One region of the Streptomyces sp. NPDC059499 genome, then DNA from elsewhere that is predicted to be linked to it. Evidence: riboswitches for the same ligand, from Rfam matches in the RefSeq annotation. Region 1 holds a riboswitch; the other holds the start of a gene.
What was found. A riboswitch is a leader RNA that binds a small molecule or an ion and turns the genes downstream of it on or off. The one in region 1 is predicted to bind glycine.
Positions count from the first base shown of each region.

Region 1 (4,126 bases):
AGACCCGGCCGTCGGTGAGGGCCCGCAGCAGCGCCTCGTAGGCGTCGGGGCGCCCGGGGGCCACTTGCCGCAGCATGTGCTCGACCTGCCCGGCCTCCGCGGTGCCTGACGCACTCACCCTGGGTCCCGCCCCTCTTCGTTCCGCTGCCCCGTCGTGCCGCGGTGCTGTTGTCCCGCACCCGGGCACAACAGGTGCGGCCTCGCCATCAAACCAGCTTATGCGCCGCCCCTGACACCGGCTTGACGCCACGGGCGAAGCTGACTCAGTACCCCTCGCGCCGGTAGAACGGCCGTACCTTCTCCAGCATCCAGTCGCCCACGGGGTCCTGGGCCACGTCGAGGAGGACCAGATTGACCGGCCACGGCAGCTGGACCCGGCCCAGCGCACGGCCCAGCGCCTCCATCGGGGCGCTCTGTCCGGCGCCGTCCCAGGTCGCGAACTCGACGCCGACGAAGAGGACGGGGTCGTCGCCCTCGATGCTGGCCAGCGCCCTGCGCGCGGTGCTCACGACACCGATGTCCTGGAATTCGCCGGCCACCGCGGCGAGGAAGTCGACGGGGTCCTCCTTCCAGTCCGGCTCGTAGAGCCGGACCCGCCCGCCGGAAGGCCCGTCCAGCGCGGTGCGCCCGGCCCTGCAGAGCTCGGCGACGGCCGGCGGCGGCAGCGGCACACCGACCGCCCCGCCGGGATTGACGGCGATGCCGAGCTGCGGGGGCAGGCCGCGGGCGAATTCGCGGGCGGGCGCGACGGTGAACGAGATGTGGGCGCCGACGCACTGAAGGAACTGGGCCTCGGAGCTGAACACCGGTACGAACGCGGCGCCGCCGATGTCGACCGTCGGCAGGTCGAGGTCGGGACTGTCGGGCCCGCCGCCGTTCGGCAGGGGCACCCAGACGCGGCTCCGGCCGAGCACCTCGACCAGGCGGCCGCCGGCCCCGGGCACGCCGAGGGAGGCGCTGAGCACTTCCTCGAGCTCGTTGGCCGGCCATCCGTGCTGCGGATGGACGGGGGCCTGCGCCGGAATGTCCACGGTGTCTGTGTCCCTTTCTCGCCATGCTGTGCGGCAGAAACCTTAGCCGGGCTCGGTCCGAGCCGCGCCAGGACGGCAGTGACACGGGAAACAGCGCAGGCGGGGGCAACCGGACCGTCCAGATTCCGGACGGCCGGGCGGAGCTCACCGGTCTATGCGTTTGCGAACGAGATCCGTTCGATCGCCGTGGCGGCCTCCCGGTCGAGCAGCACCGCGGACGCGCAACCGGGTGGCAGCAGTCCACTCTCCGTGTCGCGCAGCAGCCGTCCGACCGCACCGCGGTGCCGGGCGAAGGCGTATCCGGAGACGCCCCGTCCGCGCTCGCGCTGGCCGGCCCTGGCCACATGAGGGGTGACGTCGAGCAGGACGAGGTGCAGCGTGCGGCCCCGGCGCCCGGCCTCGCGGGCCAGCCAGCGCCGCACCCATGCCTGGGTTCCGCAGTCGTGCACGACGACGGATCCGCCCGAGCGCAGCGCCCGCCACAGCCCGAGGTAGTGCGCGGCACGGACCAGGGGACGGTAGAGGGCGTACGGGAGTAAAGCGGGCAGGGAGGCCGCCCAGCGGTCCCTGGTGTCCTGGGAGTCGATGGCGTGCTCCCGCACCGCGCGCCGGATCAGCGTCGACTTCCCGCTGCCGGGCAGTCCGGAGACCACCACCACATCGCCCGCCACGAAGTCCAGGCTGCGCGGGCCGAGCCCGTTCCTGCCGCGCAGATCACGTACCACCGGAGCGTGCGTGCCCCGGAGCCCCCGAGCGCGGGCACCCTGCTGCGCGGGCACCGCACCGCGCGCTGCCCCTGCGGTCGTCGCGTACGGCTGCAACGTCATCGCCCTCCCCCTGCCGAGTCACCCACACCTGACCTGCCCAAGAAGTGTAAAGAAAAGGTAATACGGGACAACCCGTTCCGGCCGCACGTGTCGGCGCCCGAACGGCCCGGTGTGCCTGCGCGGATCCGCTCGCCCCACTCTGGCGCAATGCGTGCGATGATGACCCCGCCAACTGCATACCGGCCGTTTGAATCCGCGCGGGAGAGTCCCGGTCACTGTGTGCGCCGGGCGCCGAAGGAGCAAGTTCCTCCCTTGAATCTCTCAGGCCCCGTACCGCGTGGATGAGGCAGATCTGAAAAGCGGGCCGCTCGCGCGGCTCCACCCAAGGTGCAAGCCGACCCCCGAAGGGGCTGACCCTTTCAGGGGCTCTCGGCGAACCTCTCAGGTTCCGATGACAGATGGGGAGGGAACGTCCTCTGTCGTCATGCCCTGGAGCCATGCCCATGAGCACTGCCCCCGCCTCCCGTCTCACCGCCCTCGATGCGCTGCATCGTTCCCTGGGCGCGACCATGACCGATTTCGCGGGCTGGGACATGCCCCTGCGGTACGCCAGTGAGCGCGACGAGCACAACGCCGTACGCACCCGGGCCGGACTCTTCGACCTGTCGCACATGGGCGAGATCACCGTCACCGGACCGCAGGCCGCTGCCTTCCTGAACTTCGCGCTGGTGGGCAACATCGCCACCGTCGGCGTGGGCCGGGCCCGCTACACGATGATCGTCGCCGAGGACGGCGGGATCCTGGACGACCTGATCGTCTACCGCCTGGGCGAGACCGAGTATCTGGTCGTCGCCAACGCGGGCAACGCGCAGCTCGTCCTCGACACGCTCGCCGCACGCGCCGGGGACTTCGACACCGAGGTGCGCGACGACCGCGACGCCTACGCGCTGCTCGCCGTCCAGGGCCCCGAGTCGCCCGCCATCCTGAAGGCGGTCACGGACGCCGACCTGGACGGGCTGAAGTACTACGCGGGCCTGCCCGGCACCGTCGCAGGTGTTCCCGCGCTCATCGCCCGCACCGGCTACACCGGCGAGGACGGCTTCGAACTCTTCGTCGCCCCCGAGCACGCCGAGCAGCTGTGGACGGCGCTCACCGAGGCGGGCGCCCCGCACGGCCTGATCCCGTGCGGCCTCTCCTGCCGCGACACGCTGCGCCTGGAGGCGGGCATGCCGCTGTACGGGCACGAGCTGACCACCGCGCTGACCCCGTTCGACGCGGGCCTGGGCCGGGTCGTGAAGTTCGAGAAGGAGGGCGACTTCGTCGGCCGCGAGGCGCTGCGGGCCGCCGCCGAGCGCGCCGAGACCGCCCCGCCCCGCAAGCTCGTCGGCCTGGTGGCCGAGGGCCGCCGGGTGCCGCGCGCCGGCTTCCAGGTCGTTGCCGACGGCAAGGTCATCGGCGAGGTCACGTCCGGCGCGCCGTCGCCGACGCTGGGCAGGCCGATCGCCATGGCGTACGTGGACGCGGCACACGCCGCGCCCGGCACCGAGGGCGTCGGCGTAGACATCCGGGGCACCCACGAGGCGTACGAGGTCGTCGCACTGCCCTTCTACAAGCGTCAGAAGTGACAACGGGGCGTCCCGCACGTGACGTAGTCCCGTCTCACACCGTAAGACCACCGTTCATCAGCACTCCCCCGCGTACAGGAGAATTCAGGTCATGAGCAACCCCCAGCAGCTGCGGTACAGCAAGGAGCACGAGTGGCTGTCGGCCCTCGAGGACGGCGTGGCCACGGTCGGTATCACCGAGTTCGCGGCCAACGCGCTCGGCGACGTCGTCTACGCCCAGCTCCCGGCGGTCGGTGACACGGTGACCGCGGGCGAGACCTGCGGTGAGCTGGAGTCGACCAAGTCGGTCAGCGACCTGTACTCGCCGGTGACCGGCGAGGTCACCGAGGCCAACCAGGACGTCGTGGACGACCCGGCGCTGGTGAACTCCGCCCCCTTCGAGGGCGGCTGGCTGTTCAAGGTGCGCGTCGCGGAGGAGCCGAAGGACCTGCTCTCCGCCGACGAGTACTCCGAGTTCTCCGGCAACTGAGACCCAAGGGACCCCCTGATGTCGCTTCTCAACTCCTCCCTCCACGAGCTGGACCCGGACGTCGCCGCCGCTGTCGACGCCGAGCTCCACCGCCAGCAGTCCACCCTCGAGATGATCGCTTCGGAGAACTTCGCTCCGGTCGCGGTCATGGAGGCGCAGGGCTCCGTCCTCACCAACAAGTACGCCGAGGGCTACCCCGGCCGCCGCTACTACGGCGGCTGCGAGCACGTCGAC
Region 1 covers NZ_JBHYTT010000016.1:175,939-180,064, reverse strand. Annotated here, with positions in the region: gene ACFW9O_RS29905 (enhanced serine sensitivity protein SseB C-terminal domain-containing protein) at 1-118, opposite strand, end outside; gene ACFW9O_RS29900 (enhanced serine sensitivity protein SseB) at 264-1,031, opposite strand; gene ACFW9O_RS29895 (AAA family ATPase) at 1,184-1,858, opposite strand; glycine riboswitch at 2,047-2,144, shown strand; gene gcvT (glycine cleavage system aminomethyltransferase GcvT) at 2,302-3,423, shown strand; gene gcvH (glycine cleavage system protein GcvH) at 3,515-3,892, shown strand; gene glyA (serine hydroxymethyltransferase) at 3,911-4,126, shown strand, end outside.

Region 2 (4,126 bases), on a different contig from region 1:
CGGATGACCCTGATGAGCGACGGGGCGACGGTCTACGAGTGCTCCTCGCCCGACGAGGTCGTGGATCTGCTCCAGGGGGGTCAGGGAGTCTTCGGTATCGCCGTGGGCGTCGTCTGGCGCGATGTGGACGCGACCCTGTCCCAGCTCCACGGCGAGCGGGTCGACACGGGGGAGACACTGATCGGCAACAACCCGGCGGACGAGCTGGCCCGGCGGCGCAACCGCGCGGGCTGAGCCACCGGGCCTGCCCCGCGCCGCACGGGCGCGGAGCAGGCCCGTTGTCAGTGGCATAGGGCAGCATCGGTTGATGTGAGATCCGCTCCCACCATCCTGCATCTGGACATGGATGCCTTCTACGCCTCTGCCGAGCAGGCGGCGAAACCCAGCCTGCGCGGCAAACCGGTGGTGGTGGGCGGGCTGGGGATGCGCGGGGTGGTGGCCACCGCGTCGTACGAGGCCCGGCGCTTCGGCGTGCATTCGGCGATGCCCATGGCGCAGGCGAGACGGCTGGCACCCAACGCCGCCTATCTCGTGCCGCGGTTCGCGCTCTACCGGACGGTGAGCGACCAGGTGATGGAGCTGCTCGGGCGGCTGTCGCCGCTCGTCGAGCCGCTCAGCCTGGACGAGGCCTTCGTCGACCTGGAGGCCGGCGGGGTCGCCGATGACGCGGCATCGGCCCGTGCGATCGGTGAGCAGCTGCGCACGGTCATCAGAGGCGTCACCGGACTCAGCGGTTCGGTCGGTCTGGCCGGTTCCAAGATGCTGGCCAAGATCGCCTCCGAGGAGGCGAAACCGGACGGATTGCTGCTCATCAAGCCGGGTACGGAGCGCGGACTGCTCGCTCCCATGTCCGTGCGGATCCTGCCGGGCGTCGGGCCCGCCACCGGGGACCATCTGCGGCGCGCGGGGATGACGGTGGTCCAGGACCTGGCCGAGGCCGGGGAGGCGGAGCTCGTCCGCCTGCTGGGCAAGGCGCACGGCGTCGCGCTGTACCGCATGGCCCTCGGGCACGACGACCGGCCCGTCGTCGCGGAGCGGGACGCGAAGTCCGTATCGGTCGAGGACACCTTCGACGTGGACCTGCACGACCGGGTCCGGGTCAGGGCGGAGGTGGAGAGGCTGGCCGGACGGTGTGTGGAGCGCCTGCGGGGTGCGGGGAGGTCGGGGCGGACCGTCGTGCTCAAGGTGCGCCGCTACGACTTCTCCACGCTGACGCGCTCCGAGACCCTGCGAGGCCCCACCGACGACCCCACGGTCGTCAGAGAGGCCGCCGCGCGGTTGCTGGAGGCCGTTGACACCACCGGTGGCGTACGGCTCCTCGGAGTGGGCGTCACGGGGCTCGCGGACTTCACCCAGGAGGATCTCTTCGCGCAGGCCGCCGACGCACGGCAGGCGGTGGCGGGCGAGGCGGAGGACGGGGCCGACGGTGCCCCCGACGAGCCGGTCACGGCGGAGGAAGCGGCCGAGGAGAGGGCGGACCTCCTCGCGGGCCGACGGTGGCCCGCAGGCCATGACGTACGCCACGAGGTCCACGGCCACGGCTGGGTGCAGGGCAGCGGTGTCGGCCGTGTCACGGTCCGGTTCGAGGAGCCGGGGGAGCGGCCGGGCCGGGTGCGCACGTTCCGTGTCGACGATCCGCAGCTCCAGCCGGCTGATCCGCTCCCCCTGGTGCGGGACCCCGAGGACTACTCCTCGTGGCCGGCCAGCCTGCCGAAGTCCCTGTCGGGCCCGGTACCGCCCGGCGCGGCGGAGTCCAGCCCGTAATGGCGGTAGAGCTGCAGCTCCTGTTCCGGGGAGAGATGACGGCCGACCCCGAAGTCGGGGGCGTCCTTGATCAGGGCGCGGTCGAAGGGGATCACCAGGGTGCCGTCGACGAATTCGCTCGGTTCCAGCGGTACGAAGGCGTCCCGGGTGAAGAGTCCGGTGCGCACGGCCGCCCACTCGGGTACACCGGTGGCGTCGTCGAGATAGACCTCGTCCACCGTTCCGATCTTGGAGCCTTGGCGGTCGTAGGCCTTGCGGCCGATCAGGCTGCGCGGATCGATGTCGGTCTGCACGGTGCCTCCCACTGGTCGCACTGCGGTCAGGGTGGTCGCAACTGCTCCACAGGCACTACGAAAGGCCAGATCCGGGGCTTCGGCCACTCGAGACGGCCGGCGCCGCCCCGCTGGTAGTCTGGAACACGGCTGCTGACCCTGTGCGGGAGAGTCCTCCGGAGAATTCCGGAGGCGCCGAAGGAGCAACTCCTCCCCGGAATCTCTCAGGCCCCTGTACCGCACGGACGAGGTCACTCTGGAAAGCAGGACGGGATCCGTACGGCACGTGCCGTGGCGGGCCCCATCCTCACCGACGGTGAAAGCCGGTATGCCTCCGGGCGTGCCGGTGAAGCTCTCAGGTCGAGATGACAGATGGGGAGGCCGTTCGGGCAGCCACGCCGTGGTGCCCCTCGCAGGTCGTGAGACCAGGAGGCCTCCATCATGACCCCCCGTCGCACTCCGCTCTCCCAGCTGGAGCAGGGCATTCCCTTCGAGCAGCGCCACATCGGGCCCGATGCCGAGGCCCAGGCGAAGATGCTCGCCCAGGTCGGATACGGCTCCCTCGACGAGCTCACCGCCGCTGCCGTGCCGGACGTGATCAAGAGCGCCGAGGCGCTGGATCTTCCCGCTGCGCGTACCGAGGCCGAGGTCCTGGCCGAGCTGCGACGCCTCGCCGACCGCAATCAGGTGCTCGCGCCGATGATCGGGCTCGGCTACTACGGCACGTTCACCCCGCCGGTGATCCTGCGCAACGTCATGGAGAACCCCGCCTGGTACACGGCGTACACGCCCTACCAGCCGGAGATCTCCCAGGGGCGGCTCGAGGCCCTGCTGAACTTCCAGACGATGGTGGCCGACCTGACCGGTCTGCCCACCTCCGGTGCCTCCCTCCTCGACGAGGGCACGGCCGCCGCCGAGGCCATGGCGCTCGCACGGCGCGTCGGCAAGGTCAGGAACGGCGTCTTCCTGGTCGACGCGGACACCCTGCCGCAGACCGTCGCCGTGATCCGGACCCGCGCCGAACCGACCGGCGTCGAGGTGGTCGTCGCCGACCTCACCGACGGAATTCCGGCCGATGTCGCCGAGCGCGGCGTCTTCGGCGTCCTGCTGCAGTACCCGGGCGCCTCCGGAGCGGTGCGTGACATCAAGCCCGTCATCGACCGCGCCCACGAGCTCGGCGCGATCGTCACCGTCGCGGCCGATCTGCTGGCCCTGACCCTGCTCACCTCGCCCGGAGAGCTGGGCGCGGACGTGGCCGTCGGGACCACGCAGCGCTTCGGTGTCCCGATGGGCTTCGGCGGACCGCACGCCGGCTTCATGGCCGTCCGCGAGAAGTTCGCGCGCAGCCTGCCCGGCCGTCTCGTGGGCGTCTCCGTCGACGCCGACGGCAACAAGGCGTACCGTCTCGCCCTCCAGACCCGCGAGCAGCACATCCGCCGGGAGAAGGCCACCAGCAACATCTGCACCGCGCAGGTGCTGCTCGCCGTCATGGCGGGGATGTACGCCGTCTACCACGGCCCCGACGGTCTGCGCACGATCGCGCGGCGCACCCACAGGTACGCCACGATCCTGGCCGACGGTCTGCGGGCCGCCGGTATCGACGTGGTGCACGGCGCCTACTTCGACACCCTCACCGTGAGTGTTCCCGGTGCCGCTGCCGATGTGGTCGCCGGTGCACGCGAGCGCGGCGTGAACCTGCGGCACATCGACGCCGACCACGTCTCCATCGCCTGCGACGAGACCACCACCCGCGCACAGATCGCGGCCGTCTGGGCCGCCTTCGGAGCCGGCGGCGACATCGAGGCCCTCGACGCCGACGCCGAGGACGCGCTGCCCGGCAACCTGCTGCGCACCGACACCGTCCTCGCCCACCCGGTCTTCCACCAGCACCGTTCCGAGACCGCGATGCTGCGCTACCTGCGCAAGCTCGCCGACCGCGACTACGCGCTGGACCGCGGCATGATCCCGCTCGGCTCCTGCACCATGAAGCTCAACGCGACCGCCGAGATGGAGTCGATCACCTGGCCCGAATTCGGTGCGCTGCACCCCTTCGCGCCGGCCGAGCAGGCTCAGGGCTTCCTCACCCTGAT
Region 2 covers NZ_JBHYTT010000023.1:8,427-12,552, forward strand. Annotated here, with positions in the region: gene ACFW9O_RS34145 (MerR family transcriptional regulator) at 1-234, shown strand, start outside; gene ACFW9O_RS34150 (DNA polymerase IV) at 310-1,764, shown strand; gene ACFW9O_RS34155 (PRC-barrel domain-containing protein) at 1,686-2,057, opposite strand; glycine riboswitch at 2,191-2,286, shown strand; gene gcvP (aminomethyl-transferring glycine dehydrogenase) at 2,478-4,126, shown strand, end outside.
Region 2: another riboswitch for glycine. It lies ahead of gcvP (aminomethyl-transferring glycine dehydrogenase); the one in region 1 lies ahead of gcvT (glycine cleavage system aminomethyltransferase GcvT).